2 regions of the Brevibacillus sp. IT-7CA2 genome follow, and region 1 is predicted to be linked to the other one. Evidence: a T-box and tRNA genes for the amino acid it is inferred to sense, from the RefSeq annotation. Region 1 holds a T-box; the other holds one or more tRNA genes.
The links. A T-box is a leader RNA that pairs with one kind of tRNA and senses whether it is charged. The one in region 1 lies ahead of thrS (threonine--tRNA ligase), so its partner is inferred to be a tRNA-Thr.

Region 1 (16,183 bases):
TCGCGATCTGATCAGGACGAACAAATACGTGCGCGTCATCCTGACAGAAGGTGCGCACCCGTAGCATTCCATTCAATGCCCCGGAGTACTCATGGCGGTGAACTTGCCCGAACTCGGAGTAACGTATCGGCAGGTCGCGGTAAGAATGCATCTCGTTTTTATAGATCAGCATGTGACCTGGGCAGTTCATTGGCTTCAAGGCATAAGTCGCGTTGTCTACTTCAGAGAAGTACATGTTCTCTTTGTAGTGATCCCAGTGACCAGATTCTTTCCAGAGACGCTCGTTCATGAGGAACGGAGAGCGCACTTCTGTGTATTGTGCCAATTGCTGCAGACGGCGGGAGAATTGCTCCAGCTCGTTGCGAACAGTGAAGCCTTTTGGCAGGTAGAACGGCATACCTGGTGCTTCCTCGGAGAACATGAACAATCCCAGTTCTTTACCCAATTTGCGGTGATCGCGCTTTTTCGCTTCTTCGATGAAGTGCAGATATTCATCCATGTCTGCTTTTTTCGGCCAAGCTGTACCGTATACGCGTTGCAGAACTTGGTTTTCTGCTTTTCCGCGCCAGTATGCACCTGCCACGCTCATCAGCTTGAATGCTTTGATGAAGCCAGTGGACGGCAAGTGCGGACCACGACAGAGGTCGAAAAATTCGCCTTGCTCATACATCGTGATAGTCGCATCCTCTGGCAGGTCGCGAATCAGTTCCAGCTTCAGGTGATCGTTCAGTTCTTGGAAAATCGCAGTTGCTTCTTCGCGGCTTACGACTTTTCGGCGAATCGGCAGGTCTTCCTTCACGATTTTTTCCATTTCTGCTTCGATTTTGCCCAAATCCTCTGGGGAGAGGGACACCGGAATGTCCATGTCATAGTAGAAGCCATCTTCGATCACAGGACCGATTCCGAACTTCACTTCAGCGCCGTAAATGCGTTTTACCGCTTGAGCGAGCAAGTGAGCTGTACTGTGGCGGTATACTTCCAACCCGTCGGCAGAATCGAGGGTAACGATTTCAATCGCTGCGTCATCTGTGAGTTCTGTGTACAGATCGACAACCTTGCCATCTTTTTTACCAGCTACTGCCTTTTTCTTCAGGCTAGAGCTAATGGAGCCTGCGATGTCTTCGATAGTAATCCCAGCGTCGTATTGACGAACGGCTCCATCTGGGAAAGTAACATGAATTTGTGCCACTGTGGATTCTTCCTTCCTGTATCTTGTTTGGTTGAGAAAATAAAAAAACACTCATCCCCAAAAAGGGACGAGTGTGTTCTCGCGGTACCACCCTACTTCAAGTCTGTTCACAAAAACAGACTCCTCATTCCATGTAACGGTATTTAACCGGCATACCGATAGTAAAAGCCTACGCTTCGTTCCCGGTAGCTACTCGAAGGTGGTAGATCAATAACAGTTCGCAGCGAGCTTCCAGCCTGTGGCCCGCCTCTCTAGAGCGTCCTTACTATTGTCCGTGTCCTTCTCATCGTATTTATAAGCGCTGTAAAGTTGTTGTTGCTATTATAGTTTAGAGGGATTATTCCCGTCAAGTACACGTCGCTCGGATAGGCAAAGCGAACAAGATTGGCAAGTAACGAGCCGACTGTCAAAAATACTGCGGATCGTCTGTGCAAGCCCAGGCTTTTCCGAAGCCATATGGAGCACGATACTCTCAGGAGCCAGTGTAACCAAAGCACTGACCAAATAATCCTCGTCCCTGCATTTTTGTTCGTCCATGTTCAAAACGGTATCCAACTGCTCAAGCCAAAGACGATCCCCTTTTTTATCATAAAGATGGAAAGGTTTGTCCACACTAGGAACGACATGAACGACTTCCTGCTTGGTTTCCTGTACAGCGATGAAGTAGCGCAACAGCTCGACAAACTCTTGGTATTGCTTGTCTTCCAGATATTCATCAATGCCAGTTTCCACGAGTTCGAACAGCTCGTTCCAATGCTCCTGTAGTCGAAACCGGACGAAGCCCAAGACGTTGATTGTTCTCTCCCACTCCAAATAGGTGAAAACGTTGCGATATACGTTTGCCTTGCGTGTTGTAGCCGTTAACAGTTCCCTGCCATCAAGCTCGACTTCTTGGCACATGCGTTGAATATAAGGAAAAATCTCTGCCCATTCGGTCTCCATCTGTTCGGCAGCGAGTAAGTCAGCGGCCATTTCTTCCATAATTTTCGGTTCCTTCACCTGAATGACCCATTCGGCTAATGTAAGGGCAACGAAGGCTCTCGCCCACTCGATGGTCTGCGCGTCATACTCAGTCTCACACCAGCTTTGAAAGTAGAACAAGAGGTATCCATTCTCTTCTTGCTCCCTGTATGTAATGCGCACCGGTGCAGTGTTGACCCGCTCCGTCATCTTATTTACGATAGCCCGATACGTGTCACAATGCTCAGGGACATTCTCCAGCAATACGCGAAACGTCTGCATAACCATCCCCCCAACCGCCATTGTAGTTACAGTATATGTCCCGTCAGGAGCGATATACTTTTAAACGGTTGGAAACTCAGGGAAGGTTGCAGGTAAAAAATTCCTGATTAAAAAACCAAAAAACGCTCCCCTGCCGATTTCCCTTTGTTAGGAGGGGGGCAGAGAAGCGTTTTTTTGGTTTATTAGTTTTGCATTACAAAATCACGTTCTGCCATCTCGCCGTCTTTGAAAACGCGCAGAATGTCATACTGTGTATTGCGCTGTGCAGGGATTTTACCTGCCCCGCGAATGAGCTCCAAAATTTGGTTCGTGTTGACCTTGTACGTACATGCCGCTGCGGAAACAACGTTTTCTTCCATCATCGTTTGGCCGAAATCGTTCGCTCCATAAGAGAGAGAAAGCTGACCGTAATGCGGGCCCATAGTCACCCAGGAAGATTGGAAGTTTTCGATATTATCCAGCATAAGGCGGCTGATTGCCAGTGTTTTCAAGTATTCCTCTGGCGTATTGTTGACAGCCTTCATGTTGGTGTTGTCCGGCTGGAAGGTCCAGACGATAAACGCTTTGAAGCCGCCTGTCTCATCTTGCGCATCACGAATGCGCAGAAGGGACAGTACACGCTCTTCCATCTCTTCCCCAAAACCAATTACCATGGTAGCTGTACCAGGCAAGCCTGCACGGTGTGCGGCTTTTTGAGTATCAATCCATTCAGTCCAAGAACCCTTCAAGCGGGAAATCTTCCGACGTGTACGATCATCGAGGATTTCGCCACCCGCTCCCGGCAAGGAATCGAGACCCGCTGCCTTCAGCTCTTTCAGTACTTCCTCGACAGACATGTTGGAAACTTCCGCGATTTTCATCACTTCCGCTACAGATAGAGAGTGCATCGTAATCTGCGGGAAGCGCTGCTTGATCTCACGCAAGAGGTCAGTATAATAATCCAGTTTCAGATCCGGATTAGTACCGCCTTGCATCAAGATTTCTGTACCACCAACGTCCACGGTCTCCTGAATTTTTTGGAAAATCGTTTCTTTGGGGAGAACGTATCCTTCAGAAGAACCCGGACGACGGTAAAAGGCACAAAAACGGCAATACGTGTCACATACGTTCGTGTAATTGACGTTGCGACTGATGACAAAAGTCGCAATCGGTTCTGGATGATGCTTTTGCATGACCAGATTAGCGTAATGTCCGATCTTTTCGATTTCATTGCTCGCAAACAAAGCCAGACCGTCTTCGAGACCCAGTCGTTCACCTGCGAGAGCACGTTCCAATATAGAATCGATCATAAGGATCACTCCTTGTACCATACGTAAATTCCATCCCACATCATAACACAATACCGGGATATCGGCTATAGCCCGAGGTGCTGGCAGATTCGCTGCCATACGCGAAAAAACCCTGCAAGAGACAGGGCTTGGAATCGCAATTATTCTTATTGTTCTTCATATCCGATCTGTTCGTATACTTCTGGCTCCCAGTAAATCACAGTTTGCGCGAGTGGCAAATTCGTTTCGCGTGCTCCGTTTGGTTGGCCATTAAAATAGATGATTTCTGTTATGGATACCCGATCACCACGTACGTCAATTTCCCCTGACAATTGCAAGTTAGTCCCGTTTGGCGCATAGAAAACGACTTTTCCCGAACCCAATGTTTTCATTGGTTCCTCCCATGATGTTTGTCCTGTTTCCCTACATTTTAGTGGATAATCTTTCCTAGCGTCAATGAAAAAACAAGGACTTCACTACCAATATTCGGCCTAGGATAAGCTCATTGATCCACTTATTTTGAAACCGTCTGCGTAACTTGATTATTGTTCCCATGAAAATAGGCCTTCGATTGTTTGTTGTGGGTCACAATCAAAAGTAGGGTTACATACACGATTGCGATCAAGAAAGATCCATTACTTATATCCAGTAAAATCGCCAAACTTATGCAGACAATCGCCGACTTCAAAAACCTCATCTGTATGAAGATGAACAATAAAGTGGTGATGATCAGTGGAAGCATTAATCTTCCTTGCATTCTTCCTAACACGTAGCTTTGATCTAACATATCCTCTGGCATAGTCACCACGCTGAAAACCATTTTACTGGCCCAGTGACTCAAGTTCATCGGGTCTGCCTGTGAAACCACAAAATAGAGCCCCCCCAATACGATGACTTGCAACAGCATAAACCCTTGAATAACTTTGATAGATAATGGCATTTTCATTTTTAAAATTTCCCTTTCGTAATGACTTTCCGTACCCACTTATAATCGGGATATTTTGGAAACGGGTTGATGGGCCAAACGTCCCATTTTCCTTATTTTACCTCTCGACATCTAACTTCAGTTGTGGTCTTTCTTTGGACAAACTGGCATAGGATAGCTACAATAGAAAAAACCTTCTAAGGAGATGCTCATGCTCGAACATATCACACAGCTATTCATGCAATATGGGATGTGGGGACTTGTTGCCATGGCATTTTTGGACTCATTTATTAGTCCGATTCCTCCGTTTTTTATGCAAATTGCGATGAGTCTGCTCGATCCAGGCTCAGCGATTCAGTTTGCGACAGTAGCCTTTACTGCTTCCGTCCTCGGCGCCCCCATTGGATTTTTGTTGGGGAGATGGCTGGGAAAACCACTTTTGCACAAGATTCTCCCTGAAAAATGGGTTATTGTAGCGACGGAAAAATTCGCAAAAAACGGGGATGCTGCCGTACTGATCGGAGCTTTTACCCCCATTCCTTTCAAGGTTTTCACTGTGCTCTCTGGCGTATTCAATTACTCGCTGACCAAGCTCATGTTTTATGCGATCATCGGGCGGGGATTGAAGTTTTATTTGATTGGCACCTTGTTTTATTTGTACGGAAAACACGCAAAGGTTCTGATCGATGAATACTTTGAGATCACGCTGCTGGCAATCGCAACAGTGGTTGCTGCGATCTGGTTTATTTGGAGTATGCGCCGCAAGCGGTATGCGTAAAAATCAAAAGCGCCTTTGCCACCTCAACAAGTGGTCTAAAGGCGCTTTTTGATTTATCGGGTCTGAACAATAGCGGACTGTTGAGCCCAATCTTCAACGCTGACAAACTGATATTCCACCAGCTGGGTAAAGAACTGTACATCCAGCAAAGAATCGGCTTGAATCCCCCGCTTTTCTTGTGAATGGAAATGCTTTTCGGCATACAGCTTTGCCAAAATGTATTTGCGGGCATTTCCCTCACGCGTCACCTGATCTTCTGCTTCACTGACGATGCATGATAAGGTGTACAAATCTACCATATGGTCCGCGAGCGTTTTTAATTTGTACGTTACATAATCGTGGTTCTGTTGCATGAGATAGGCGATATTTTCCTCCAGAATGGCCAGTTCCGTCCGAATCAACTCGGCGTACGGCTGTGAAAAGGCATGCTTCCAGCCAGCTACGCGCTCCCGAAGCAATCTGCTAAACACTTCGTGGCTGTTTTCTTTTTGCATCACACGCAAAATATCGAGTGCGAGTATATTCGAGGTGCCTTCCCATACGGTCAATACTTGCGCATCACGCAACAGACGCGGCGTCACGTACTCCTCGATATAACCGTTACCGCCATGAATTTCAATTGCGGTATGAGTCGATTCGACAGCCTCTTCCCCTGTACGGTATTTCAGCAAAGGAATCAACAGGCGAGCAAGCGCGTTATCCTCTTTGCTAGCGGAATTAGACTGCAAGCGATCATAAACAGCAATCATATCAAACACCGCACCCGTGCTGACCTCCGTATCCAATAAGAGGCTCACCAGCATTTCTTTTACCATCGGGTACTGATCGATTGGCTTCCCGAATGCACGACGTTGCTCGGCATAATACCTCGCTTCGTAAAAAGCTCGACGCATGATCCCAATCGAAGCAATCGCGTTGCAAATGCGAGAGAGGTTCAGGGCTTCTGCCATGTACTTGAAGCCGTTCTGAGGCTCCCCGATCAAATAGCCCTCTGCTCCGTTCAACAATATCTCCGCAGATGGTACGGCGTTTACGCCCAGCTTATCTTTTAGGCGGCGGACCTGGATGTGATTGCGTTCGTTGTCAGGCTTTATCCAAGGCACCAAAAACAGTCCGAGCCCTTTTGTCCCCGGTTTCTCCTCATCGATTCTCGCCAAAACAGTCGCAACAAATGCTCCAGCATTGCTCGCAAAAAACTTTTCTCCTGTCAATCGGTACACACCAGGCCGACCTGCTACTGGCTTTGCTACAGTCAAATTCGCACCGACATCCGAACCGCCCTGTCTCTCCGTCAGCCAAGTAGCCCCCTCATACAAGCGAGTGTGATCACGAGAGGTCAGTCCTGTCAGGTACTGCTCCTTTTGTTCTTCGCTGCCATAGCGATCAATTAAATAAGCGGATGACATCGACAAGGTGACAGGGCAATAGAACCCCGGCTCAGACTGACTCACGAGATAGCCCATGAAAAAGGAATAGCTATACGGCGCTTTTCTCCCCAACTCAGGAATGTCTTGATACAAGTAGCTGACGATGCCTGCTCCGTAAACTTCTGCTACTGTTTCCTTGTAGCCTTCATTGGTAATGATCTCGGAAATATCCTCACCCAGCCGATTGTACTTGCGCAATCTCGGCTTTCCTTCCCTGTCTGTATAGGCAGCACGCTCATCGATGGGTCCTGCCACTTGCGCACCTAGCCAGCTCAACTGCTGTCTAGCCCATTCATGCATGGAAGCAGGGAGATAACGTTCCAGCAAATAATCGAGGTTGGGATCTGCTTTGAAAAAGTTTTGCGCCTGTGGCGTACGCGGGTGCGGGATGTTGTCGCTGTATGCTCGCTGATCGATGCTCGTTTGCAAATCACTCATCGTAGTTCCACTTCCTTTTGGGAACTGACATCACGCAATACATGCTTCAGGACTTTTCCGCTCGTGTTCCGCGGCAGTGCAGGAACGATATTCACTTGTCGCGGGAGCTTGTAATCAGCGAGATGACCACGCAAAGAGCCTTGGATTTCCTCTAGCCACTCTCGATTGGTATCGACTCCTGGTTTCAGTACCACATAAGCCGTAACTGTCTCGCCCCACTCAGGATGCGGCAAACCCACAACAGCTACCTCACCAATCGACGGATGACGCTCTAACAACTGCTCGATTTCCTTAGGGTAGACGTTTACCCCGCCCGTAATCATCACGTCTTTTTTACGATCAATCATCCACAGAAATCCATCCTCATCCACGCGTGCAATATCGCCAGTGTACACCCAACCATCGCGTATGGTTTCTGCTGTAGCCTCCGGATTGTTGTAGTATCCTTTCATTGTCCCTTCTCCGCGCAAGCGAATTTCGCCCGCTTCGCCACTGGCGCATCGCTCTCCTCGCTCGTTTACAACCTCCATTTCGGCGAACAATACACCACGATTACCTATACTGCCGATTTTGTCCGGATGCTCTCGGTGCAAGAGGCACATTCCGGTCGGCCCTGCCTCCGTCAAGCCGTAGACGCACGCCAGTTTATCGCGTCCATATGCTTCTTCCATGAGCGAAGCCATCTCTTTGGACAGCGGAGCCCCGCCATACATCCAATGTTCGATGGAAGACAAATCGTACGTCGCAAACTCGGGATGCTTCATCGTCAGTAAATACGCCACTGGCGATCCGAAGAAATGCGTAATCCGATGCTGCTGCACCAAATCCAAAAGAAGCTGCGGCGAGAAGGTCAGAGCCATTACCTGGGTGGCGCCAAGCATAAGCCCTGCAATGAAAAAGAGATGGAGGGGAGCCGAATGACTCAGTGGCATCAAATGCAAAATTCGTGAATGATGGGTCATCGTCAGTTCAATCGACATCATTTTCGCGACAGTCAATAAGCTTCTATGTGTATAAAGCACCCCTTTAGGGCGTCCAGTCGTACCAGAAGTATACAGAATGCTGACCTCGCTATCTTCGTTCATGTTCGCCAAATACGGTCGTGAAGAAAGCGCATTCATTTTATCAAAAGACACGTTATTGGCAGCCCAGCCAGCGATTCCATGCCAATTCCCTTGACTCACTCCTGTTTTGATTGCCACAAGCTGTGGCGTTTGAAGGACCCACTCATTCACGATAGGCACGAGGGCATCATGAACAAGAAGTACCTTTGCTCCGGCATGTTCACATATATGTCGTACTTCTTCTTGTGTTGAGCGTGCATTGATCGGTACGACGAGGGCACCACTGCGAATGACGGCGACGTAAAAAATGGCAAACTCCGGGCAATTGGGCATCAGCATCACAACCCGATCCCCTTGCTCGATGCCAAGCTCTTGCAAATGGCAAGCCCACTGAGTGGAGCGTGTATCCCACTGGGAAAAGCTGACCTCTACATCTCCTGCAATCAGCGCGGACTTGTCAGGGTATTTCCTTCCGTTTGCTGTGAGCAGAGCTGATACGTTCATCGTTTCTCCTCCTCATTTTCTTCAAGCAATTTTTGTTCAAAGTTTTGCTTGTAGACGAGAATGTCTTCTCTCAGTTGTCGGAGTTCCATGATTTTCTCGTCGATCTCAGCCAGCTTTTGGTTGCCGTACTCAATCGTTCGCATAAGCTGCGCACGACCTGTACGGTCCTCGTCGAACAGCTCAATCATCTCGCGAATCTGATCCAACGAAAATCCGAATCGCTTCCCTCGCAGAATGAGTCGCAGCCTGGCACGATCCTTGCGGTTATAGTGCCTGCTTCCCTTCTCTGTCCGACTGGGGAAAATCAAGCCGAGCTCCTCGTAGTACCGAATCGTTCTGGTGCTGACATCTAATTGTTGAGCAAGATCAGAGATGGTCCACGATTCTTCCTTCTGTATTCCTTCTCTGCTCATGTCCAGCGCCCCTTACTTACATTTATAAAATTCGAAATTTACCGAACAAAATGATTGTAACTGCGGTTTACGTAAACGTCAACTTGATGAAAAATTTATCGGGCCAATCACCAATCTATTATTCGCCCATATATTGTTATTGTGATTTTTGTGGAAGGAGGTGAAGCAATGGCCGTCATCAAAGCGAACTCCAGTGATGTCGATATGCTTGCCAGACTGATTCGGGCCGAGGCTGAGGGTGAAGGTGAGTTGGGCATGCTGATGGTTGGCAACGTTGGGGTAAATCGGATTTTAGGTAACTGCCTTGACTTCAAAAACATTCGCAGCATGCGTGACATGGTCTATCAATCTCCAGGAGGATTCGAAGCGATCCAGAAGCCGTATTTCTATCAACGGGCCAGGGAAAAAGACAAAAGACTGGCACAGCGCGCAGTCAATGGAGAGAAAACCCGCCCCGCGAGCAACGCATTGTGGTTCTACCGTCCTGCCGGAAACTGTCCTCCTACCTGGTGGGATCAACAAAACTCCGGTCGCTATAAGGCACACTGCTTCTTCATTCCAACACCAGCAGATTGTCCACGCGTCTATTAAAAAGATTAGATAGATAAAGGAGCGAGTTCATCATGAGTCAACAAATGCCTTACACTGGTTACCCTCAACAACAATACGGCTACGACATGTACCCATCCGCACAGTATCCATACGGCATACCTCAGCAACAGCAGCAGATGATTCAACAGCAGCAACCTCAACTGGTTCCGATGCAGCCAAGCGGATCCTTGATTCCTGGAATGCCCATTACTCCTGGGCAAGTAATGGAAGAATCGTACATCGAAAACATCCTTCGCCTGAATCGAGGCAAAGTCATTACGGTGTACCAAACGTTTGAAAACAACAGCCAATGGAACGCCAAAATTTTCCGTGGCGTCCTCGAAACAGCTGGCCGCGACCACATCATTATCAGCGATCCGCAAACCGGCAAACGCTATTTACTTCTCATGGTCAACACCGATTACATCACCGCGGACGAAGAGTTGAATTACGTCCCACCTCAGCTTCCAACAGGAGTTCGGTAAGCAACGAAGCACAAAAAGACAGTTTCCGTCGGCTATCCCCGGGGGAGAACTGTCTTTTTGACGTTTAAACCATTCCATGCTATTAATGAGTGAGAAACAAGACCGCTTTGCAGAGGATGAGGAAGAGTGGCATTTGGGATAACACGAGACGAACTGAACCGTTGGAAGCAAACCGTTAGTCGAGGCGAATTGGCATTTCTCACCCATTATTGGCTGGACCCCCGGTTTCCCGGAATCAAAACCGTTACAAAAGTAGGCTGTGCCAATTATTCGTTACTGACAGACTGGTGCCTTGCCAACGGACTCGATCCTGTCTACATTCATAACCGTGCACCCTTCCCACATTTTGATTTACTTGGCGAAAAACAAATCCAGATCTTGCAAAAGGAAGGTCTGTGGGATCACTTGGAGCGATTCCGCATGCTGGATGATGGACAAGACTAGGATGGATCTTTTTGCACGTGATAGCCTCGATCACCATATGGCGCCAGCTTTTTCATCCATTTATCTTCGAGTTTTTCCAGTGCATCCTTCCCATCAAAATACGGATGGTCTTTCTTCTCAACCTTTTCTAGTACTTCGATTTCAAAAGCGTCCGAACCGTATTTATCCCAGTCCTTTTGCAGCTCACGATTAGGGTGTGAGCCATGCTGAAGCATGAACTTTCTACCGTTGATCGTTTTTAGGTTATTCGTGCTGGCGATGAACACTTTGTCATTTTGCTTGTTCTTAATTTGATAAACGCCTGCATCTGTTTCTACTTCCTTGTACATTTGCTTGAGCTCTTGCTTGCGATTCATCTGTTGCGCCCCTCGTTCCTCTCCTTCATTTTCCACTGCGATCCGCCAATATTGACTGCCGTCCGCCTGTCTATCCATCAAACCGACATCGACTAAATATCTCCGCAAGGTCACATAATCGTCGTAGAGACCTTCCAGAATCTCATTCACTTCTCGCTCGGTGTAGAAACGGTCGAGCTCAAATTTTTTGGAAATCTCTTCGAGGAGGATGAGTTTATGCTTTTGTTTGCGCGGGAAGCGCTCTAATCGACCTGATAGTCCATTCGGCAAGAATCTCTTTACGATCGCGGCATACTCTGCGGCATCGTCATCTTTCGAGGTATTCTTTTGCTTGCTTGATTTGGCATCATTGGACGATTGATTTTTATCCGCTTCATGCAATAACTCCATCATGACCAGGAATACCTTGGCCTGACGTTCTTTTTCCTTGAGTGCAAAGCGGTGATTACGGATCGTCGATGCACTGCCAATCCCCATTTCATTTTGAACCTCGGCGTCTGTCTTGCCCTGGTAAAAGAGGCGAAGCAAATTAACCTGATGATCAGACAAGCCCGTCAATCGTTTATCCAACTGGCTCAGGTGAGTAAAGACAGAACCGTGCGAAACCTCGATATGATGACGCATAAAACGGGACGCTTCGTACAGGACACCCTGCACTGGATAAATAATTCCTTTCTCCACCTGTTCCCCACAGAGCAAACACATAAAATGTTCGTCTTGTTCGATGTAACCTTGCTTCCACTCTTGAAGGGAAGCGCTCCAAAACGCTTCATGAAGACTCATCTATAAACACAACCTTTATTCGTTTGATTTATTATAGATAACTTATCACTGCGTTTGTTTTGTGTCAAACAAAAAAGCCCTCTGTTGTGTATTCGTACAACAGAAAGCCTTTTTGTCTATGCTTCACTGGCTCGCATCGCAAGACTTGCTTGAGCCAACTCTTTTAAAAATGCCAGGCGATCACCTTTAAAGAAACGTCCTTCTGATGCTGACCGATTCTGCCGATAGCGGATCGCCAGTCGGTTTACCAAGCGATTAATCTCCAGATGTTGTTCCTCTTCCATAGTAAACCGTACAGCGTATTCGTAATAGTCCGTTTCCCACGGAATCGTGCGAACTACGTGACCGTACATTTTCAGAGCCTGTCCGCACAATTCCGTCGCAAACTGCAGAACGAGCTGATCATTTGCCGGCATTTTGAGATGAGAGAGAAAACGAAGTCCACCTGCCCCGATATCCTCGATCAATACCTGCGTGCTCCCAATCTCCATAGTTTTCCCTTTGACCAGCACAATGGTCATGTCTGCACAGAGGGAGTATTCTAGACGTAAGCGAAAAAATTCACGTTGATGCCCCTCTGATCTACCTGGCATTGTTTTCTCCTTCTTTCTCTTCTCATAGTGGGGAACACGCAAAAGAAAGAGCGCCTGTCACCTTGGCGCCTTTCTTTTTATTTTTTGGGCTTTCGATATTTGATCTCCTGCTCTTTCACCTGAAAGCGATTCCATAATTCTCTCTCATCATGTGTAATGGAATCATGCTTTTCCAGCCGGAAGAGGAGTCTAACGACCACCCAAACAATCAAAAGAAACGCAAAAAAGATAACCAGTGTAAGAAAGATCATAAAACCTGCCTCCTCCCATTTACTAACAACATATGGGAGGAAGCAAAATAAGATAACCAAATGTGTCAAAAACGTGACAAATCTTCTTTTCTAGAAGGTAGTCACACTTCGCGGCTTCTCAGGAACAGCGAACAGCCTATCCAAAATCGGAAGCTTTTCTGGAGCATCCAGCTCCAATTGGCCGTATTGATACAGTTTTCGGGCAGTTACTACCCCCATCACAAGCGAAGAAAAATCCGAAATATCTAGCTGTACCGAAACGCAAGGCTCCACTGCCTCTCCTAATTCCGGACGTCCATCGACAAACTTGATGAGCCATGTTCCTTCATTCTCAGGCAGGAACGAATCGCGGATCGTCAGCTTTACATTTACCGTTTCCGAACCAAAACGGTGGTGGGACAACTGACGGAAAAATCCCGGCACATCAATGATTCGATACATCAGACCGACTCCAGATACATGGCTCTCATGATAAATGCTCCACAATATCGAATCCGTTCCGTTGCCCGGATCAGATAGCAACAAGTGAAAATCTTCGTCCGGCGTCGTAAATTCGATCCGTTGAATCTGATCGGCCTGGCTACGCAGGAAAGAGAGCAGTTGTGCAAGTGCTTCGCGGTTCTCATACTGAAGCTCTCTTACTTCTATGTTGTTGAAGAGTTTGTTTTTTTCATGGGCGCTCTGGAACTGGAAAGCGAGATAGCCGCATAGCCTCCCTTCCTTTTTGTAGCCCACGGTAACCATTTCAGGACTATCGAGGATTCTGTCCCACTCTCGATCTGTACGCTTGATCATGCCATGTGTTTGACGGGCGATTCGGTGATAGCAAGCAGACAGTTCTTCTTTGTCCTCTTTTCCTATATAGACGATTTTGTCCTTGCCTACAAATGGTAGGCTGGACGGCTTGAACTTGTATTGATGAACCTTGGTCCCAATTCCAAAACCCATTTGCTTGTAAAAATCAACACGAAACGGATAGAGCGAGACCAGCGAGATTCCCCGCTCCCGATAACTGGAAAGAAAACCTTGTAGCATCGACATGGCCACTTTTTCCTTTTTATGCAAAAGGTCTACGGCGACCATCCCAATACCGCCAGTCAAAAGCGGTGTACCGTGAACATTCATAGGAAAATCGCACCATTTCATTATACCCGCTAGTCTTCCATCACGGTAGCATCCGTGGTAGCTGACATGTGGGTCGTTTTCGATCGTCTCCCTTACGCGTTCGGCAAATCGCTGTCTGCTCTCTGCACCCAGTAGATTGCTTCCAGGGTAGCTCATCGCTGCAATCCTAACGACCTCATCGATATCGTCAATTGAAACCGGTCGAATCTCCTCCATCGTCTCATGCACTCCTGTCAGCAAGAATTTGGGCATCTAGGAAAATAGTATCGATGAATGTAACAACTGGCAATATGAAGTTTGCATTTTTTGGAAAACTGTAACCAATTATTGAAAAAACGTCCGCACTCGGCGGACGTCTTCGAATTAGTGTGTCTGTTTGACTCGGCTTCCTTTTGCGATCACAAGCGCCAGAACAAAGCTGCCTATCCCAAGCACTAATGTGCCTGTAAAGACCACATGAACACCGCTAGCCAATAAGTCTCGGATCTGTGCCAGCTGTGCCACTGGAATCGATCCGTGTTCAAAGGAAGCTCCTAAATTCGTATGACCACTTGCTACAGTCACCATGTTGAACAACATTCCGAATACGGCTGCCCCGAAGGTTTGGCTAAATGTACCCGTGAATGTATTGAGGGCAACCGCTGTCCCCCTCTTATCGACTGCAACGGACGATTGAATTTTTACCATGATGATCGGAGAAATGAGCCCCATTCCCAAACCAATTAAGCCTACAGCCACATAAATGAGGTATCCCGCTGACTGAGCGGACAGGAAGCTCAACAATGTTGTCGCTACGGTCAGAACGGCTGTCCCTGCGATAAATAGCTGTTCAGCTCGCAGCTTGCCTAACAAGTTCCCGGCAAGGATAGAGCCGATCGTCCAGCAAACTGGCATCGGTGTCAGGACAAAGCCAGCCATTGTCGCACTTTCTCCCAAGACTCCCTGGCTCCAGATCGGCAAGTACACCACCATGCTGATTACAATTCCATTGGTCAAGAGTGTCAGCAGATTGGTCATGGCCACGTTTCGATTGGTAAAAAGCGAAAGCGGAATCAGCGGCTCAGGCGATTTCTTCTCCACCGATACAAACACCAGATAGGTCACCAAAGCAAATACGATCAAGGAAATCGTCACCGGACTGGTCCAGGATTGATTTTGGCTACCTGTTAACAAGGCATACAACAAGGCGATGGTCCCGAGCGAAAAAATAAGCGCGCCCGGATAATCGATATGGCGCTTTTCTTTGACGGCAAGCTTTTCCTTGTACAAAAAGACGAGCATGAAAAACGATACGAGGCCAAAAGGTAAGTTAAGAAAAAAGATATAACGCCACGTCAGTGTATCGACCAAAAATCCTCCGACCAGCGGACCTGCCACACCGGAAAGTCCCCATACAGCGCTAATCCAGCCCTGCGCTTTTGCTCTGGCAGTCTGCTCGGTGTACAAATCTCCGATGATGGTCATCGTAATCGGCATGACTGAACCTGCACCCAAGCCTTGAATGGCACGGAAAACAATGAGCTGCCACATCGACGTCGCCACTCCACAGAGCGTGGAACCTAACAAAAAGATACCGATCCCGATTAACAATACGTTTTTTCGGCCAAATAAATCAGCCAACTTGCCGTAAATGGGAGCAGATACGGCAGTGGCAAGCATGTAGATGGCGTATACCCAGCTCACCTGTTCAAAGCCTGCCAAATCACTCGTAATACGTGGTACAGCTGTACTCACAATCGTTCCTTCCATCGCAGCAAGGAATGTCGAGAGCATTAGGGCAATCATAATCTGTAGTCTCATCTCGATCTCCTCTCTCTATCTACGCATGATCGCGAGCAGCAAAAAGCATTGTCTAGTATATCACATTAGAGAACATTCTTTCTCAGCCAACGAAAAACCTCGTCTTGTCGATGACAAGCGAGGCATTGTTTTTCCGATCAGGGTTATCGATTAGCTGCGCGTAGCTTCACTGCTGCAAACACCTGCTGGTAATAATGCACTTCATGTGGAACAAAGTCAGCTTTGGCCACGATCATCGCTGTATCCTTTTGCTCACCATTTTCCGTTAACAAAAATCCATTCACCGTCATCTGCCCGATCTCGCCCGCAAACAACCGCTCTAGCTCATGCAGACTGACCCAAAACAGCCCCGTGACTTCTTCTTCCTGTACACGGTACTCGCGTAAGAGTTGATCGCATTCATACAAAAATGTATGGCACATTTCCTTATCAATGATGGAGGGGGCAAACATTACATCACGAATCACGCCTAGCTTGTCCAATTCCTCAAAGCTCACGGACAAGCCC
Region 2 (16,183 bases), on a different contig from region 1:
AGACGATAGACGCATCATAATAGCCCAGCTCGCCAAACACATGCTCTGCGGCATCCAGTATTTTTTTGCGGGTTTCCTGTCCTTTCTTGGTCAAAACAGGGGTAGGTAGACTATTTTCTGACACCTGAATCACCTCTCAGTTTTTATTATATGTATAATTCTAAATATTACAACACATTTATCGTTGTTCATTTTCAGCAAACGGAAAACGGTATGATTCCCTTTGCCCTATTGGCAGAAATTGACGCGAAACGATCTGTGAGAACAAGCGTCATATATAGTACAAAAGCTCCCATGCGAATGCACGAGAGCTGAAATGGATTTGATGCTTAAATGACGCGCTTGATTTTAACTGTGCGCTTTTCCCAGTTCGTTCCATCGTACTTGGAATAAGTCACACCAGGACTACCGTACGTGTGCAGAATTTTCCCATCCCCTGCATAAATAGCTACGTGTGTAATCCGATCAGAAGAACTGGTTACCGATGCCTTCATGAAGATCAGATCACCTTTTTGCAGATTGCTCTTGGAAACAGATTTCCCCACAGCAGATTGCTGGCGGGAATCGCGCGGCAATGTAATGCCCGCTTCTTTAAACACGCGCTGTGTAAAGGAAGAGCAGTCGAATGTATTGGTCGTACTGCTGCTTGAGCCGTATTTGTATTTTGTGCCCATATACTTTTCACCATTTTTAATCACTTGGTCGGCAATATTAGTTGCCGGCTTTTCTGGCTTGCTAGGCGTATTCTCTGAGGAATCAATAACACGACGAGCCCCTACAAATTTGTCACTGTACTCCGAATATTTTTTTACAACTACCTCGTCTTCCCCTTTCGAAGAATAAACGAATTGATCACTGCCTATGTATATTCCCATAAAAGTTGGGCTGCCGCTTCCGCTAGAGGCGAAGAACACCAAATCTCCTGGCGCCACGCTTTTTTCGGATACTTTAGTCCCAGTCTTGTACAGGCTAGAGATTGTGCTCCCGATGGAAATCCCTACTTGTTTGTACGCATACGTAGCCAGCTCCGCTGATCCGAATTGCTTCGGTCCCTTTGCTTTGTACTCGTAATCCTTCCCGATCAAAGAAGTAGCAATATTTGCAACCTCTGACTGTTTTGAATCTGGTGTCTTAGCGGCCACTACTCCAACTTGACCACCCATTAACAGGGACGTACTCAGCATGACTGCTACTGTTGACTTCATTACCCAATCTCGTTTCGTCACTTTCTTTTCCTCCTTGTCATGTTGTGGCACCCGTCTTGGGTACATGGACAGAATAGCGCAGGAGGAAACAGGAGGATAAGACCGTAAAATTTTCCAATGATGGAATTGGTAGCATGGGACTAGTCTGAAAACAAGGTGTAACGTAGGCAGTTGCTACCTCTTAGTTCCATGGAACCATAAAAGTTACAAAACGGTATCAAAGGTGATTTTCGTCGCATAAAACGGCTATTTTGCTGGCCCGAACCCCAAACAAAAACCATCTTCTGCATGTTTCTGTCAGAAGATGGTTCTCCATTCGTACCTATTTCATTTTCGCCGTAAACTGCCCCCAGGTCTCTTCTCCCCACTTGAGAGTGAGGACATCTCCATCCGTAACAGGTCCTACCCCCGCTGGCGTACCCGTGTAAATAATATCCCCTTGATCCAGGCCTAGATGTTCGGAAATATAGGCAATAATGGTTTCCAAATCAAAAATCACATCACGGAGATTGCCGCGTTGCACTTGCTCTCCATTTTTCAGCAAGGAGAAATCGGTTTGGTGCAGCTCATGGATACCAGGAAAAGGATGAAAAGACGTCAAAATGGCTGAATTTTTAAACCCTTTTGCCAACAACCATGGATGCCCTGCTTTCTTCAGCTCGCTCTGAACATCCCGCAAAGTAAAGTCGATCCCGAGTGCTATTTTGTCAATCATATCGTCAAGTATAGCTCCAGCCTCATACGGTCTCGCGATGTGAATCACAAGCTCCGTCTCATAATGGAGCTCTCCACGAGATGCCGGAAGCTCAATGGCCTCGCCATTTGCTATTGCAAGCGCATGTGTTGGCTTATCAAAGATCATTGGCCTGGTTGGCACGTCGTTCCCCAACTCCGCAGCATGCAATCGATAATTGCGACCGATACAGTAAATATTTTTGACTGACTCCATTTTGTCCTCTCCTTTGGTAGCTGTCTCTTTTTTCACTATATCATGGCTGCACGGCGTATTACAGCTTGTCTTGTTCGCCCTCTTCCATGCAGTTACGATAGCCAGGCCAAAGACGGGCATTCCCTCTTGCTTCTACTTCAATCATGGTATCACAAATGGATTCCAACGCACTCTCCAGGTCCATCTCTTGCTCAGAGCTCCAGGAAAATTCGTAATGGAAAATCACTCGCTGCTCTGTCGCTTCGGAGAGGACAAACGCAAACTGCTGTTGTTGTTCCACGACATGCTTTCTGGCTTCAACCGTCGCTTCTACCGAGAACAAACCATCCCATTCAGCAACCATATATGTAGAAGTAACATCAATCCACAGGGAGGGAGTATCATTCGTCCGCCGAAAAATAACAGAGTCCTCCCGATAAAACCCGTAGCCAGAGGGCAGCGCACCTGAGAGCTTGAATGGGATTCCTACCGGCAAATCATGTGGCTTCAATGCGTGGACAAGTCTCCCAGGCAAAAGATAGTAACCATCCTCCTGGCGATCTAACCGTTCTCCCATGACGAGAACCTCTTGATTGTGTGAATCACCTGTCACCTGAACGAACATCACGGCACCTCCCTCTAAAAACAGTATGGTCAGGAATGCATGACTCAAAACTAAATGACCATCCATTTTTTTCCTGACGAAATACCGAAAAAAACAGGGTTCATCCATAGGATGCCCCCTTTATTCCTTCTAAGCTACGCACGTATAATCGCAATCACAACATGTTCGTCATCGTATGATTTTGCTTTGATTTTCACAGGGAAATCATACAGGTTGGTAAATTTAAAATCCTTATAGCCATACGCCACTGTAGCATCTTGACCCACTGGCACGTATCCCACTGATTTGCTGTGGTTATGCCGTTCCACCATGATCATCCCCGCTTCAGCAGCTGCATTGAAAAGCGTGCTGGAAACCTGACAAATCCCGCCTCCATAGTCATCGACGAGCTGGCCGTTCTGAATAACCCCGGCCTTTTGCCAACCATCCTCCGACAAATTCGAATTTCCCACTATTTCATTGAAAGAAAACACCTGTTGCGGCTTGATTTTTTCATTATGAAGCTTGCTCAATGCTTGCTTGATGTTATGTTTACGCGCATCTGTGCTGTCTTTCATCGATGAGTAATAAAAGCCGAGAACCTCCTCTTCCTTGAGGTCCATCTTCTCCACATACTTTTCCTGTAACTCAATAGCAGGAGATAACGGATCCACTTGTAACGCCATTGCACGCTCAGGCGCGTAGTTCATACCGAGCGAGAACACGAGGACCACTGTCGCCATACTGATCGGCCAATGCCGAACTTTTTTCATTTCTACTTCCTCTCCCACATTTGTTGATCGGTTTACTGACGCGAAGTTCCCTATTTATATAGACTGTCATTGTTATTACACCTTGCCTCTACCAATGTAACGTATGGGAAAAGCGACAATCAACCTGCAAATGTTGGGCTTTTTGTCCTACTTCAGGTTCTACTCGTCATCCTCATCGATAACCCCGAGTGCTTTGTTCTTTTCTTTAAAGCGCTGGTTATGGGAAGAAACATAGGCCATCCGATCTGCTACCGGGTCTATGTGTAATTTGGCACTGTTTACGGCCACAGCAGCATCGGTGAATGCTCCCGCGATCAGCGTAATCTTGCTATCAAAGCTCGCAAAATCTCCTGCCGCAAAAATGCCTGGTAGATTCGTTGCCAGACGAGGACTGACAAACACGTTCCACTCATCCATATCCAAGCCCCACTCTTTAATCCCTGTGAAATCGGCCTTCAATCCGTGATTGACGATGACGGCCTCTACATCGATTTGCTCCGTCTCGTCCGTCTCCAGATGACGTATCGTCACTTTATCGATCGTTTCTTTGTCTGAGCTTTGCAATTGTGTGACCGCATACGGGGTGCGAACGATCGCAGATGACTCTTTCATCCGCTTCACATTCCGCTCATGTCCACCAAATACATCACGGCGATGCACGACAGTTACAGACGCTGCGATTTGCACCAGTTCGTTTGCCCAATCGACCGCGGAGTCCCCGCCCCCTGAGATGAGGACGTGCTTACCACGGAATGGCTCCAGTTCCTGCACCGTATAATGAAGATTTGTCACCTCGTAGCGCTCGGCTCCTTCGATCTCCAGCTTCGCCATTTTCAAAATACCTCGGCCCAAAGCCAATATGATCGTGCGGGTCCAATGCCGTCTCCCCGATTTTGCAACGAGTATGTACGTGCCGTCATTTTGTGGCTCCAGTCCAATGATCGCCTCGCCCAGCACGATGGTGGGATCAAATGTCTTCGCTTGCTCCACCAGATTGGCAACCAACTTTTCACATAGTTGTGGTGGTACACCGCCTACATCCCAGATCATTTTTTCTGGATAGATCAACATTCGTCCACCGAGCTCTTCTTTCGCTTCAATGAGTTTCGTCTTCATATCGCGCATTCCGCTATAAAAGGCAGCGTACATCCCCGCAGGGCCACCGCCAATAATGGTTACATCAAACAGCTCCAACTGTTCTTCCACAACTACCCCTCCACTATCTTTCTTGTTTGTTTATGAATCATCAAAAGCAATAATGAAAATGAGATTCATTATCACAATGTGATTGTAATGGAAAATGGAGGAGGATTCAACATTCCAGAAAAAATAAAAAGGCTCGTAATTAGCTTCATCAGCCAATTTACGAACCTGTTGTTTGTCATATGGTGCGGTCGAGAGGACTTGAACCTCCACGGTGTTGCCACCACTAGAACCTGAATCTAGCGCGTCTGCCAATTCCGCCACGACCGCATAAAAATGGTGCCGGCAATAGGACTTGAACCCACAACCCCCTGATTACAAGTCAGGTGCTCTACCAATTGAGCTATACCGGCACATTACGAGAAACTATGTAATTCGCACATTCTAAAGATAGAATGGCGGAGCTGACGGGACTCGAACCCGCGACCTCCGGTGTGACAGACCGGCGTGAACTCCAACTTCACCACAGCTCCATTTGGTTTTCGTCTCCATCTTGCGGCGACTTTTGTAATATAGCACGATTCTATCTCCTAAAGCAATAGTTTTTAAAAAATAGTGAAAGATTATTTTTTTCATAGATTTACCAACGAAAATCCGATAGAATTTTAGATAGATATGCAGATTTTAGTAGATTGGTGGAGACGATGACATGAAAAAGACTTCGAGGCTACTCACCTTCCTCGCCCTCTTCACTCTGCTGCCTACTGCTGCCCATGCATCCTCATCGGCATATGTGGTATCAGCAGGTGATACGCTGAGCAAGATCGCTCGCGAGCATCAAGTATCGGTGGATCAAATCATTCAATGGAACCAACTGAATGATGATAGATTGTCAATTGGACAAACTTTGTCTATTCATGGTGCAAACACTTCTGGCTCCATTGCGACTGACATTCCTTCCGATGTAGCTGTCAATCAGAATGATAACGCTACCACTGAGTCTAAAGAACTAACCGCCGGTGAAAAGGCCCGCGTCACTGGTGACGTGCTGAATGTGCGTAAAAAGCCTTCGACTGACGCAAAAGTGTTAGGCAAGCTAAGAGTCGGTTCCATTGTAGAAGTCGTAGAAACGGGTAGTGAATGGACGAAAATCGAATTCGAAGATCGTGAAGCATATGTTGCTACAGAGTTCCTAAGTCCAAATCTCACTTCTACCGTTTCGCTGCCTGCCGAGGTAAATGCAGAAGATCTGGGTCGTATGAAGGAAATTTTTGAGCCATTGCTCAATACACCATACGTCTTAGGCGGAACTACTCCGAATGGCTTTGATTGTAGTGGCTTTACTTCATACGTTTTTGAGCAGCTTGGGGTTACACTTCCGCGCACTTCTGAAGATCAATTCAGTGGCGGCCAAGAAGTATCACTGGATCAAGCACAGCCTGGTGACCTCTTGTTCTACGATGCGCTTGGAAAAGGACGCGTGTCCCACGTAGCGATTTATCTGGGTAATGGGGCAATCGTTCATGCGAATGGCGAAGATGTTCGCTATGGCAAAGTCGAATACATGCATAAGCTCTACCCGTTTTACGGAGTGAAGCGTTACGCTAATTTCCAGTAGGCTTTCCTACACATAAAAGCAAACAAACAGCCCTATCTGCCTTTGCAGCAGTTCGAGGGCTGTTTGTTTTTCTGTGTTTAGTGTATTTCGGTATTATGGACCTGCTGTTGTTGTTGTTGCCCTCCGATTTCGATTTTGCCCAACGCTTGCTTCATTTTGTCGAGCTGAAGCTGATAATCACGAACGACTACGGTAAGAACACTGACAGACTCCTTGAAATCCGGCTCGCTGCTTACTCTGTCGATGGCTCTATGTAAATGCAGCATCTTGTTCTCCGTTTCCCGCAATAGGTCGAGTAACTGCAATCCGTTTACCACGTAATCACCTCATCTGTTTTTTCTTACTTTCTCCTTCCCTTCTCTTCCCTATGCGCACAAAAACGCTTTGCATTATGAATAAAAAACGTCCGCTAATGACATAGCGGACGTTCTTCCTATTTAGTTCAGACGTGCAGATGCGAGCTCAACGAATTTGTCGATATCTTTTGCAACCAAAGAGAGTGAATTCCGCCAGAAATCGACTGAGCGTACATCAACATCCATGATGGCTGCTACATCTGCAACGCTCATTTTGCCCGTTACAGATAAGAGCTTGTCGTACTGCTCAACAAAAGCTTCCCCGCGCTTGAGATACTCTGCGTACAAGCCTTTCGCGAACAGGAGCCCAAAAGCATACGGGAAGTTGTAGAAATTGTAATCCGCGCTATAATAGTGCGGTTTGCATACCCACATGTACGGGTGTAGGGCTGCCGGATCCAAACCATCTCCGTAAGCGTCCTTTTGCGCTTGCAGCATCAGTTCGTTTAGAGTGGAAACAGACAAGGCACCTTCTGTTCTGCGCTCAAATACAGCAGTCTCGAACAAGTAACGGCTATAAATATCGACGATCACCTGACTTGCTCCGCTAATATCATTTTCCAAAATCGCAAATGCTTCCTCGGAGGTCGCTTGTTCAAGCGCTGCATTGGCAATGATGGTTTCACACAAAATGGACGCGGTTTCGGCGATTGGCATTGGATATTCGCTATTCAAGAAGGCTTCGTTTACGAGACATTCTCCGTGATAGCCATGTCCCAATTCATGTGCCATTGTGCTCACATCGCTGTAGCTGCCTGTGTAGTTGGACATAATTCTGCTCTCCCCTACGATGTGCAGGTTGTAGCAGAATGCCCCTCCACGCTTGCCTTCACGAATCTCAGCATCAATCCACTGATCGTCATAAGCTCGTGCTGCATAGTTGGCGAGTTTTTCGCTAAAGCTACCAAAATGCTTCACGATGAAGTCGCGGGATTCCTCATACGAGAACCGCATGTCTGCCTCACCCACTGGCGCAAACAAATCATAAAACGGCAATTGAGCGCTCTCATGACCGAGTAGCTTCGCCTTTGTACGGAAGTATTGATGGAAGGATGGCAGGCTCTCACGCATCGCCTGAAGCATCGCTTCGAGCGTCTCGCGGTCCATGCGGGAGTCTTGCAACGTCTTATCCAGCGGCGATTCATAGCCTCTGAGCTTCGCTACGGTAATAACCTCGCCCTTAATTCCATTCAAGCTGGCAGCAGCAGCTTGATCGATTTTTTTGTAAGCGGCAAGTTCTGCCTCGTATGCCGTTTTGCGAAGCTGCGGATCTTTTTCATTCGCCATGTTCCGCACCACAGGCAATGGAAGCTGTTTGTGCTCCCCATCGACTGTAATGTCTACCAGCAAGGTGGAAGTCAGCATTTCATGGAGCTTTGTCCATGCATTTGACCCTGTATTTTTCATTTTTGCCAGGACGATTTCTTCTTTTTCGCTCAGCATGTATTTGCTCTTGTCTGACATTTCTGTCAACATAAAGCGATGTGTCTCTAACAGATCCGATTGGCTAATCAACTCGTCTAGATTGCTCAGCGTTCCTAGCCACTTTTGGAACTGCACGCCTGGTTCAACCAACTCAACTGCCTGATTCTGTACTTTTTCAATCGCGAGCAATGCTGCTTCATTCTTGGCATCGACGCTTGCAGTCAGCTCTCCGTAGGCGTACAAACGGAACTGCGTTTGCAGAACGGAGGTCATCATCGTTATGTATGTCTCCATCTTCGCTACTGCATCTTCTGAAGATTGCAAGTTTTGAACTGCCCAGCCTTTGATCTCTTCCATTTCACCTACTAACTTCTCCCAATCTTGTTTCCATTCGGGCGCGTCAAACGAGGAATACAAGACGTTCAAGTTCCAGCGCATATTCATGGGCACGTGCCTCCTTTTCGCTTATGTAACAAACCTATTGTAAAAAATTTTAGATGGATTCTGCAAGTTTTTACTAAGAAAACTTCTTTTGTGAGAAGAAAAAGACTCTGCCGCTAGCGTAAGCAGAGTTCTTTTGTAGGTGATCAAGCTCGTACAGGCTGCGTCAAAAACGTCAATGCAGATAAGGCAAAAAGCTGGGTGGATTCCACCAATTGGTCAATCGCTACGTACTCATCTGCATGATGAGGGATGTGGCGATCGCCTGCGCCTGTCGTCAAAATCGGAATGCCGGCTTTGTGCAGGAAGGTTCCATCTGTCGCACCTGGAACACCATTATATACGGGTTCTTTTTTCGTGATTTCCCGATAGGCGCTCGCGACAGAAGTCACGACTTCTTCCTTCATGCCAGTCAACGTCCAAGGACGCTCTTCGATGAGTTCCAAGGTGGCTTTGAACTTGTCATCCTCTTTGCTTAATCCTTCTAATATGGCACTGATTTCTTTGTACAGCTCTTGGTGGTCCTGCCCGGGTACCGTGCGAATATCAAGTGTAGTCATGCATTGATCGGGTACGACATTGATTTGGGCATCTCCTTTGACCGGCGCCTGCAAAATCGTCGGAGTGATACTCGGCCACCCCAACATCGGATGCTCGCCCAGACGAGCCATTTCCTTGCGTTCCAGCTCCTCTAACGCCACGATGGCGCGTGCCATCCTTGTGTTCGGATTGATTCCCGTCAGTGGCATGGCACCATGCGCCATCTTGCCAAATGTACGAAGAATGGCTCGCATGGCTCCTTTTTGCGTGATGCAGAGCTGATTTTCTTCTGGTTCGCAGATGATCGCCGCATCGACGTTGTTGGCCCAACCGCGACGGATGAAATCTTTGATCCCGATCATCATGCTCTCCTCATCGCAAGGGATGCACAGGAGGATTTTGCCTGTAAAAGACTGTTTGGATCGTTGGATAGCTTTGACGGCGCATATCGCGGCAGCCAGATTTCCTTTTGTGTCACAGGAGCCACGCCCGTAGATACGTCCACCAGATATTGTCCCGCCAAAAGGGTCGTAGCTCCAAGCATCCCGATCCCCTTCTGTTACGACATCCGTATGGGCTTCGAACAATAGCGTTTTGCCAGGCCTGCCCGAATCGTAAAAAGCGATGACATTCGGTCTGCCTGGAACAACCTCTTCATAGAAGACCTGCAAACCCATATTGCGAAGATAATCGGCGACAAATAGCGCGACCCGCTCTTCATTCGCTCCTGCCTGATCTGGGCGAAACACACTCGGAATTCTAACTAGCTCCTGCGTTAGGCGCACAACTTCCTGCTCGTCAACAAAGGATATCACCTGATTCATCCGCCAATCCTCTCCTCTGCATCCAATTATGTTACACCTATTCCTGGAAGTAACTGCGATAAGATGGCAGTCCCCCTGCTTCCTCTGCGTGCTTAACCGCTTGGATGACGGCTTCTGCCAGCACATCTGCGGACAACGCGCCCACCAAGTCTACACTTGTCTCTACTTCGCCTGTTGCTACTGCAAAGATCGTATCGCCATCGTACATGGTGTGAATCGGCCGAATCGTACGGGCAAGTCCGTCGTGAGCCATTTGCGCTACTTTGTTTGCTTCGGCTTTGGACAAGCGGGCATTGCTCGCGACTACGGCAATCGTCGTGTTCGTACCTGGAGGGATCGGAGCAAAAGCTTGCTGGCGCATTATCTCCATGCTATCCCGAATGGTTCCCTGTTCATCTCTCGGTCCGGCTATGATCGTCCCTGACTGCGGATCTACGACATGACCGACCGCATTTACAGCGACGATTGCGCCTATGACGAGTCCATTGGGTAAAATCACAGAAGCTGTGCCCAACCCGCTCTTCATCGCGTTCCCAAATCCATTCAGCTTTCCTACTGAAGCACCTGTACCAGCACCGACGTTTCCTTGTTCTACTGTCTCACGGCTTGCAGCCTGTGCTGCCTCATAGCCCATTTGACGATCCGGTCGAACCCGATAGTCGCCTACAGCCAGGTCGAACAAGACTGCTGCTGGAACGATCGGAACGACGCCATAGCCAACATCCAGTCCGATGCCTTGTTCCTCCAAATACTGCATGACACCTGTTGCAGCATCCAAACCGTATGCACTGCCACCCGAAAGGCAAATTGCATGGACGACACTCACCAGATTGACAGGGTCCAAGAGGTCCGTCTCGCGGGTGCCCGGGGCAGAACCCCGGACATCCACGCCGCAAACAGATGGCTTTTCCAGCATAATCACACTGCATCCCGTTAATGTTTCTTTGTTTTGTGCATGCCCGACGAGAACGCCGGGTACATCAACAATCGTTCCGGTCATTATAAGTCTCCTGAAATTTTTGATTTTTGCCTGCCCGCTGAGCCCAATTTCTTCCAAGCTGCAACGACAGCCAATGTAACAATGACCGAAACAATTGCTTCTGGCAAGCCGTTCGTGATTGCGACTGTGGTCGCTACGCCGAGGGTCATGTATCCTCGAACAACGGCCATGCCCAGTACCAGGATCGTATTTGTCATCGCCCCAATAAAGCCAGCGGCACCAATCGCCAAGTACTGATTGACGTTTTTCAAACCAACGTAGGTCAAGTAAGCAGTCACACCGATGAACAGACGCGGCAGGATGGCTATAAGAGGGTCTTTAAAAAGCGGAACGGTGGCATTTAAGAAAGAAGAGACTCCAAATATAAGGCCAATGATCATACCAACGCCCCAGCCCTCCATTATGCCTCCGATAACAGCCGGGATGTGCATAATAGTGGCATTGCCCGCTGCTGTCGGAACCGGAATGTAGCCAAGACGTGTCACCCCGAGCAAAATCGCTATCGCGCCCAGAACGCCTGCAATGACAATCTTACGAACGGTCAAGCCTTTTTCCATGCATACTCCTCCTTTTACGAGTTTTATGTGGAATGCCCTTACTCGGGCGAGTTCCCCTAGTCTCCCTTACCAAGGTATGGCGAGCATGACGGCAGAAATGACTATGCTCACGATTAGCGCGATGTAATCTTTGCCTACCGCCCTGTATTGGGTGTATCTGGTCCGTGCGGCACCTGGTGTGTAGCATCTGGCTTCCATTGCTAATATCAAATCTTCTGCTCTGGCGAGCGCCACATTAAACAACGGGATGATGATGGGAAACATATCTTTTGTTCTCTGGATGATCCGCCACCATTCTCCTGTACCGAAATCTGCACCACGGGATGCTTGTGCTTTCATCATTTTTTCCATTTCCATCGCGAAGGTAGGTACAAAGCGCACAGCAATCGTGATGATCAATGCAAACGCATGAACCGGAAACTTTACTTTTTCCAAAGGCCCCAGCAGTCGCTCCATTCCGTGTGTGAGTTCCGTCGTTGAAGTGCTGAGCGTGAGGACACTTGATAAGAAGATCACTTCTACAAAGCGCATGGCAGACACAATGACGAGGCGTACACTCTCACTCGTGATCGTGATAAAGCCGTATTTCAAATAAACGGTTCCGCCATTGACAACCTCCCCGTAAAAAAGCAACTGCATGATCGCCAAAATAATGATAAAGGGGATAGCGGGCTTGATCCCGGATATGCCGTAATGAAGCGGGATTTTCGAGATTTGAAACATCCAGATACAAATGGCTAAAGCAAACAGGTTACCCACGTATGTATCGCAGATGGCAATCGCTAAGATGAGGATGACGAAAGCACCTAGCTTGAAACGAGGATCGAGACGATGAACGACCGAAGCAGTGGGTAAATATTGACCGATGGTAATATTGCGCGTCAATTCAAATTCCGCTGACATGTGGACCCCCTCCTTAGCGGTTCATCAGTTTCAAAATTTCCATCGCTGTCTCTTCGGGTAAAAAAGCGCTAGGATCAATGCTGTAGCCCTGTTCACGGAGTCTGTATAAAATATCAACCGATTCCGGTGTGCCGATATGATGCTGCCGCAACAATTCCTGATTGCCAAAAATTTGTCGTGGTGTCCCATCGCAGACTGATTTGCCGTTTGCCATAACGTAGACACGATCAGCAAGCTTGGCGACCTCTTCCATATTGTGTGACACGAAAATAACCGTTAGCTTTTCTTCCCGATTGAGACGGCGGATGCGCTCCAATAGCTCATGACGAGAGCGCGGGTCCAGCCCTGCTGTTGGCTCGTCAAGCACGAGAACCTTGGGTTGCAAGGAAAGGACACCAGCCAATGCCACCTTGCGCTTCTGTCCGCCACTTAAGGCAAAAGTCGGACGGTCTTTCATCTCCTGAAACGAGAGGCCGACCAAGTCCATCGCCCATTGAACGCGTCGCCGCACTTCCTCTAAAGGCAGCCCCATCCGAAAAGGGCCGTAGGCTACATCATCACCGACCAGTTTTTCGAACAGCTGATCCTCCGGGTTCTGAAAAACGAGCCCTACTTGTCTGCGCAACGTACGAATATCAATCTTGGGTGAAGATACGTCCATTCCATTGATGATGACTGTACCGGATTGCGGGCGAATCAGGCCGTTAAAATGCTGGATTAACGTCGATTTTCCCGATCCTGTATGACCGATAATGGCCAAGCATTCGCCCTCTTCCACCTGTATGGTTACCTGGTCGAGAGCCCGATGTTCGAGAGGCGTTCCTTGCATGTAGACATGAGATAGATTTTCCACGTTTACGATCGGTTGCGTCATGAACCACTCGCCTCCGCTTGTCTGACGTATAGACGATTAACCTCCGCGACAACTTCCTCATTGTGGATGAGATCTCGTGTAAATTCGCTATATTCGGAGTGAACGAGATGAGCAATTCGACTCGCGTCTGGAACATCCAGATGCAACTCGCGAAGTCTTTCCTGATGGGAAAATACTTCACGCGGAGTACCCTCCAATACGATCTTGCCGCTCTCCATCACGATGACGCGATCTGCTTCTGCTACCTCTGACATGTGATGGGTCACTGTGACAATCGTCATTCCTTCGCGATGCAGCTTGCGAACGACTGCCAGTATATCCTGTCTACCGTAGCTGTCCAGCATACTCGTCGCTTCATCCATGACGAGGCATTGTGGCCTCATTGCCAATATCCCCGCAATGGCGATCCGTTGCTTTTGTCCGCCAGACAAATGATGAGGCGGTCGATGGCGAAAGGCACTCATTCCTACTGCCTCTAGGGCAAAATCCACTCGTGTTTTCATCTCTTCTGCAGATGTCCCTATGTTCTCCAATCCAAAAGCCACATCGTCCTCTACAATCGTCGCGACAATCTGATTGTCCGGATGCTGAAAAACCATCCCGACACGGCTCCTCACTTCATGAATTCGCTGTTTTTCACGCGTGTTGATTCCGTTAACGATGACATCGCCATCGTTTGGAGTCAAAATTCCATTGAGATGCTTAGACAGCGTTGACTTACCGGACCCATTATGACCGATGATGGCGACATACTCTCCTGGAAACACTTCTAGGGAGACATTTTGCAGGACAGGAATTTGTTGATCTTGGTTAACCTGATAGGCAAACGAGACATTTTCTACACGAATAATCGGTTGTGGTGTCATGCTCTCCCCTCGCCTCTTCGTAAAAGTCGTATGTGCTGTGTCCTCCATAAATAAGCAACTACCATGCCAAATGAATATGTTTTAAATTTTCTGCAAATTAAACAATTAAAGGAGCCACCCTGTTGCAAACATGCATCGCTGATGTTGCAGTTGCATCAATTTCTACAACCTTTCGTAGCGCTTCATTTTTCTCCACAGCGTGGATCGATCCATTCCCAAAATTTTCGCCGCCTCTCCCTTGTTTCCCTTCGTTTCCGCCAAAACCTTTCGGATGACTTCTGCTTCTCTCTCTTCTTGATCACGGGAAGATTGTCGCTGATACAGCTTCTTCGCAAAAAAAGCAGTGTCCTCCTTGCCTAGCGCGTCATTCTTACAGAGCAAGACCATTCTTTCCACCACATTACGCAGCTCTCGTACATTTCCTGGCCAGTCGTATTGCTTGAAAACGTGGAAAACGGCCTCTTCGACTTTCAGATGCCTTTTGTTTTCCCGTTCCTTGATTTCTCCAATGATCGATGCCACCAATAGCGGGATATCTTCAATTCGCTCTCGCAAAGCAGGCAGCTCAAGCGTCAACACATTCAAGCGGAAGTACAGGTCTGAGCGAAACTGCTTTTCCTCTACCAGTTGTTCCAAATCCCGATTCGTTGCCGCGATAATTCTCACATCGACAGGTACGATGCGCTCCCCGCTGATTCTGCGCACTTTTTTCTCCTGCAAGATACGCAAGAGCAACGCTTGGATCGGGATCGACATCTCTCCGATTTCATCGAGAAATAGAGTGCCTCCGTGGGCCAATTCAAATAGCCCTGGCTTTCCGCCTTTTCGCGCGCCAGTAAAAGCGCCCTCCTCGTATCCAAACAATTCGCTCTCCAATAAATTGCCGGGGAGAGCCGCACAGTTAACCGGGATGAACGGCCCGGTTGCACGCTGGCTGCTCAAATGAATCCCTTGGGCAAACAACTCCTTGCCGGTCCCACTCTCCCCCTGGATGAGAACCGTCGCATCTGTCCTTGCAAAAGTTTCCGCCCATTCCTTCGCTTCACGGATCGCAGACGATTCTCCAACGATATCCTCCAGGCGGAATTTGGCTTCCAAGCCGCTCTCCATGCTCTGCTTGCGAATGCGCATCTCCATTTTTTGAATGTCGGTGATCTCTTTAAAAGTGGAAACCGCACCCACGATTTCACCCGCTACGACAATCGGCAAACGGTTGATGATAATTTGTCGGTTCAGGACCGTCGCGATGTCCCCTATCTCTTTTTTTCCCGTTGCCAAAATTCTCAACATATCTGAATTGGGAATATATCGGGTAATTTTTTGTCCAACAATATTGCCTGGCAGACCGAGTATTTCCATCGCGTTTTTATTGACCCCGATAATAATGGAATCCCGATCGACCGCAATGATCCCGTCGTGAGAAGCGTCCAGAATCGCCTGCATGTGGATGTCGTGAATCATTTGCCTGGCTCCCCTTCCTCGGCATGCTCAAGCATGACTGCTACTTCCGGTGCAGGCCTTCTTGCCCGACGCTTTTTTCGTTTCTTTTTCCGTAATATGAAAATGGCCAGGAGCATTAGCGCGAGGATGGCGAGTTCGATTAGTTGTGCCAGCTTTGCAGAAGTCCAGCCACTCATGCCCAGCAAGTGAAAGATGACGGCTATGTAAAGGAAGATCGATGCTAGATTTTGAGCTTTCACCTGTTTCACCTCTGTTTTTTCTGGTTAGAGAAAGAATGCGGCAATCACTTTATCGTTGATCCCACTCTTGGAGTAATAATGAATCGGCTTTCCTTGTTCTTTTGCATACGCAATTTCCTTGCCTGTACTGTTTCCGATATAGCCCTCTACATCGATGACAAAAATCTCGTCGGACAAATCGATTTTTCGAAAGTGAATGTCTGTGAGTAGATCAGCTTGCTCTTGTGATATCTCAAAGCCCTCGCTCTGTTCGAAAAAGGCTACACTCATCACGAGGTTTCCTTGGAGCGTCAAATACGTATTCGCCTGCTCAAATTCCTTTTTGAATTTTGTAGACCCGCATAGGGTGATGATTTTCATTTTGAATCCCTCTTCATATGGCTTATATTTTTCGTAATAATCTGACTATCCTACTACGAAAAACTC

Region 2: it has a tRNA-Thr gene. The T-box ahead of thrS (threonine--tRNA ligase) is inferred to sense a tRNA for this amino acid. The anticodon was not compared.

Annotation. Positions count from the first base shown of each region.
Region 1 covers NZ_CATKQT010000033.1:620,906-637,088, reverse strand. Annotated here, with positions in the region: gene thrS (threonine--tRNA ligase) at 1-1,189, opposite strand, end outside; T-box leader at 1,250-1,485, opposite strand; gene ytxC (sporulation protein YtxC) at 1,511-2,431, opposite strand; gene mqnC (cyclic dehypoxanthinyl futalosine synthase) at 2,614-3,720, opposite strand; gene ACM6JA_RS19595 (hypothetical protein) at 3,867-4,091, opposite strand; gene ACM6JA_RS19590 (hypothetical protein) at 4,214-4,645, opposite strand; gene ACM6JA_RS19585 (YqaA family protein) at 4,836-5,402, shown strand; gene ACM6JA_RS19580 (acyl-CoA dehydrogenase family protein) at 5,456-7,267, opposite strand; gene ACM6JA_RS19575 (class I adenylate-forming enzyme family protein) at 7,264-8,835, opposite strand; gene ACM6JA_RS19570 (MerR family transcriptional regulator) at 8,832-9,248, opposite strand; gene ACM6JA_RS19565 (cell wall hydrolase) at 9,417-9,839, shown strand; gene gerQ (spore coat protein GerQ) at 9,872-10,324, shown strand; gene ACM6JA_RS19555 (hypothetical protein) at 10,451-10,768, shown strand; gene ACM6JA_RS19550 (DUF2087 domain-containing protein) at 10,765-11,907, opposite strand; gene ACM6JA_RS19545 (PilZ domain-containing protein) at 12,024-12,500, opposite strand; gene ACM6JA_RS19540 (hypothetical protein) at 12,578-12,751, opposite strand; gene eis (enhanced intracellular survival protein Eis) at 12,842-14,092, opposite strand; gene ACM6JA_RS19530 (MDR family MFS transporter) at 14,240-15,676, opposite strand; gene ACM6JA_RS19525 (NUDIX hydrolase) at 15,820-16,183, opposite strand, start outside.
Region 2 covers NZ_CATKQT010000022.1:392,242-408,424, reverse strand. Annotated here, with positions in the region: gene ACM6JA_RS15030 (TetR/AcrR family transcriptional regulator) at 1-124, opposite strand, end outside; gene ACM6JA_RS15025 (C40 family peptidase) at 330-1,226, opposite strand; gene ACM6JA_RS15020 (fumarylacetoacetate hydrolase family protein) at 1,528-2,154, opposite strand; gene ACM6JA_RS15015 (hypothetical protein) at 2,213-2,758, opposite strand; gene ACM6JA_RS15010 (VanW family protein) at 2,893-3,510, opposite strand; gene ACM6JA_RS15005 (NAD(P)/FAD-dependent oxidoreductase) at 3,670-4,716, opposite strand; tRNA gene ACM6JA_RS15000 (tRNA-Leu) at 4,897-4,983, opposite strand; tRNA gene ACM6JA_RS14995 (tRNA-Thr) at 4,991-5,066, opposite strand; tRNA gene ACM6JA_RS14990 (tRNA-Asp) at 5,110-5,186, opposite strand; gene ACM6JA_RS14985 (NlpC/P60 family protein) at 5,363-6,271, shown strand; gene ACM6JA_RS14980 (hypothetical protein) at 6,349-6,588, opposite strand; gene ACM6JA_RS14975 (M3 family oligoendopeptidase) at 6,709-8,496, opposite strand; gene ACM6JA_RS14970 (M20 family metallopeptidase) at 8,640-9,857, opposite strand; gene ACM6JA_RS14965 (P1 family peptidase) at 9,895-10,857, opposite strand; gene ACM6JA_RS14960 (ECF transporter S component) at 10,857-11,414, opposite strand; gene ACM6JA_RS14955 (energy-coupling factor transporter transmembrane component T family protein) at 11,481-12,317, opposite strand; gene ACM6JA_RS14950 (energy-coupling factor transporter ATPase) at 12,331-13,191, opposite strand; gene ACM6JA_RS14945 (energy-coupling factor transporter ATPase) at 13,188-14,057, opposite strand; gene ACM6JA_RS14940 (sigma-54 interaction domain-containing protein) at 14,220-15,518, opposite strand; gene ACM6JA_RS14935 (hypothetical protein) at 15,515-15,757, opposite strand; gene ACM6JA_RS14930 (hypothetical protein) at 15,782-16,117, opposite strand.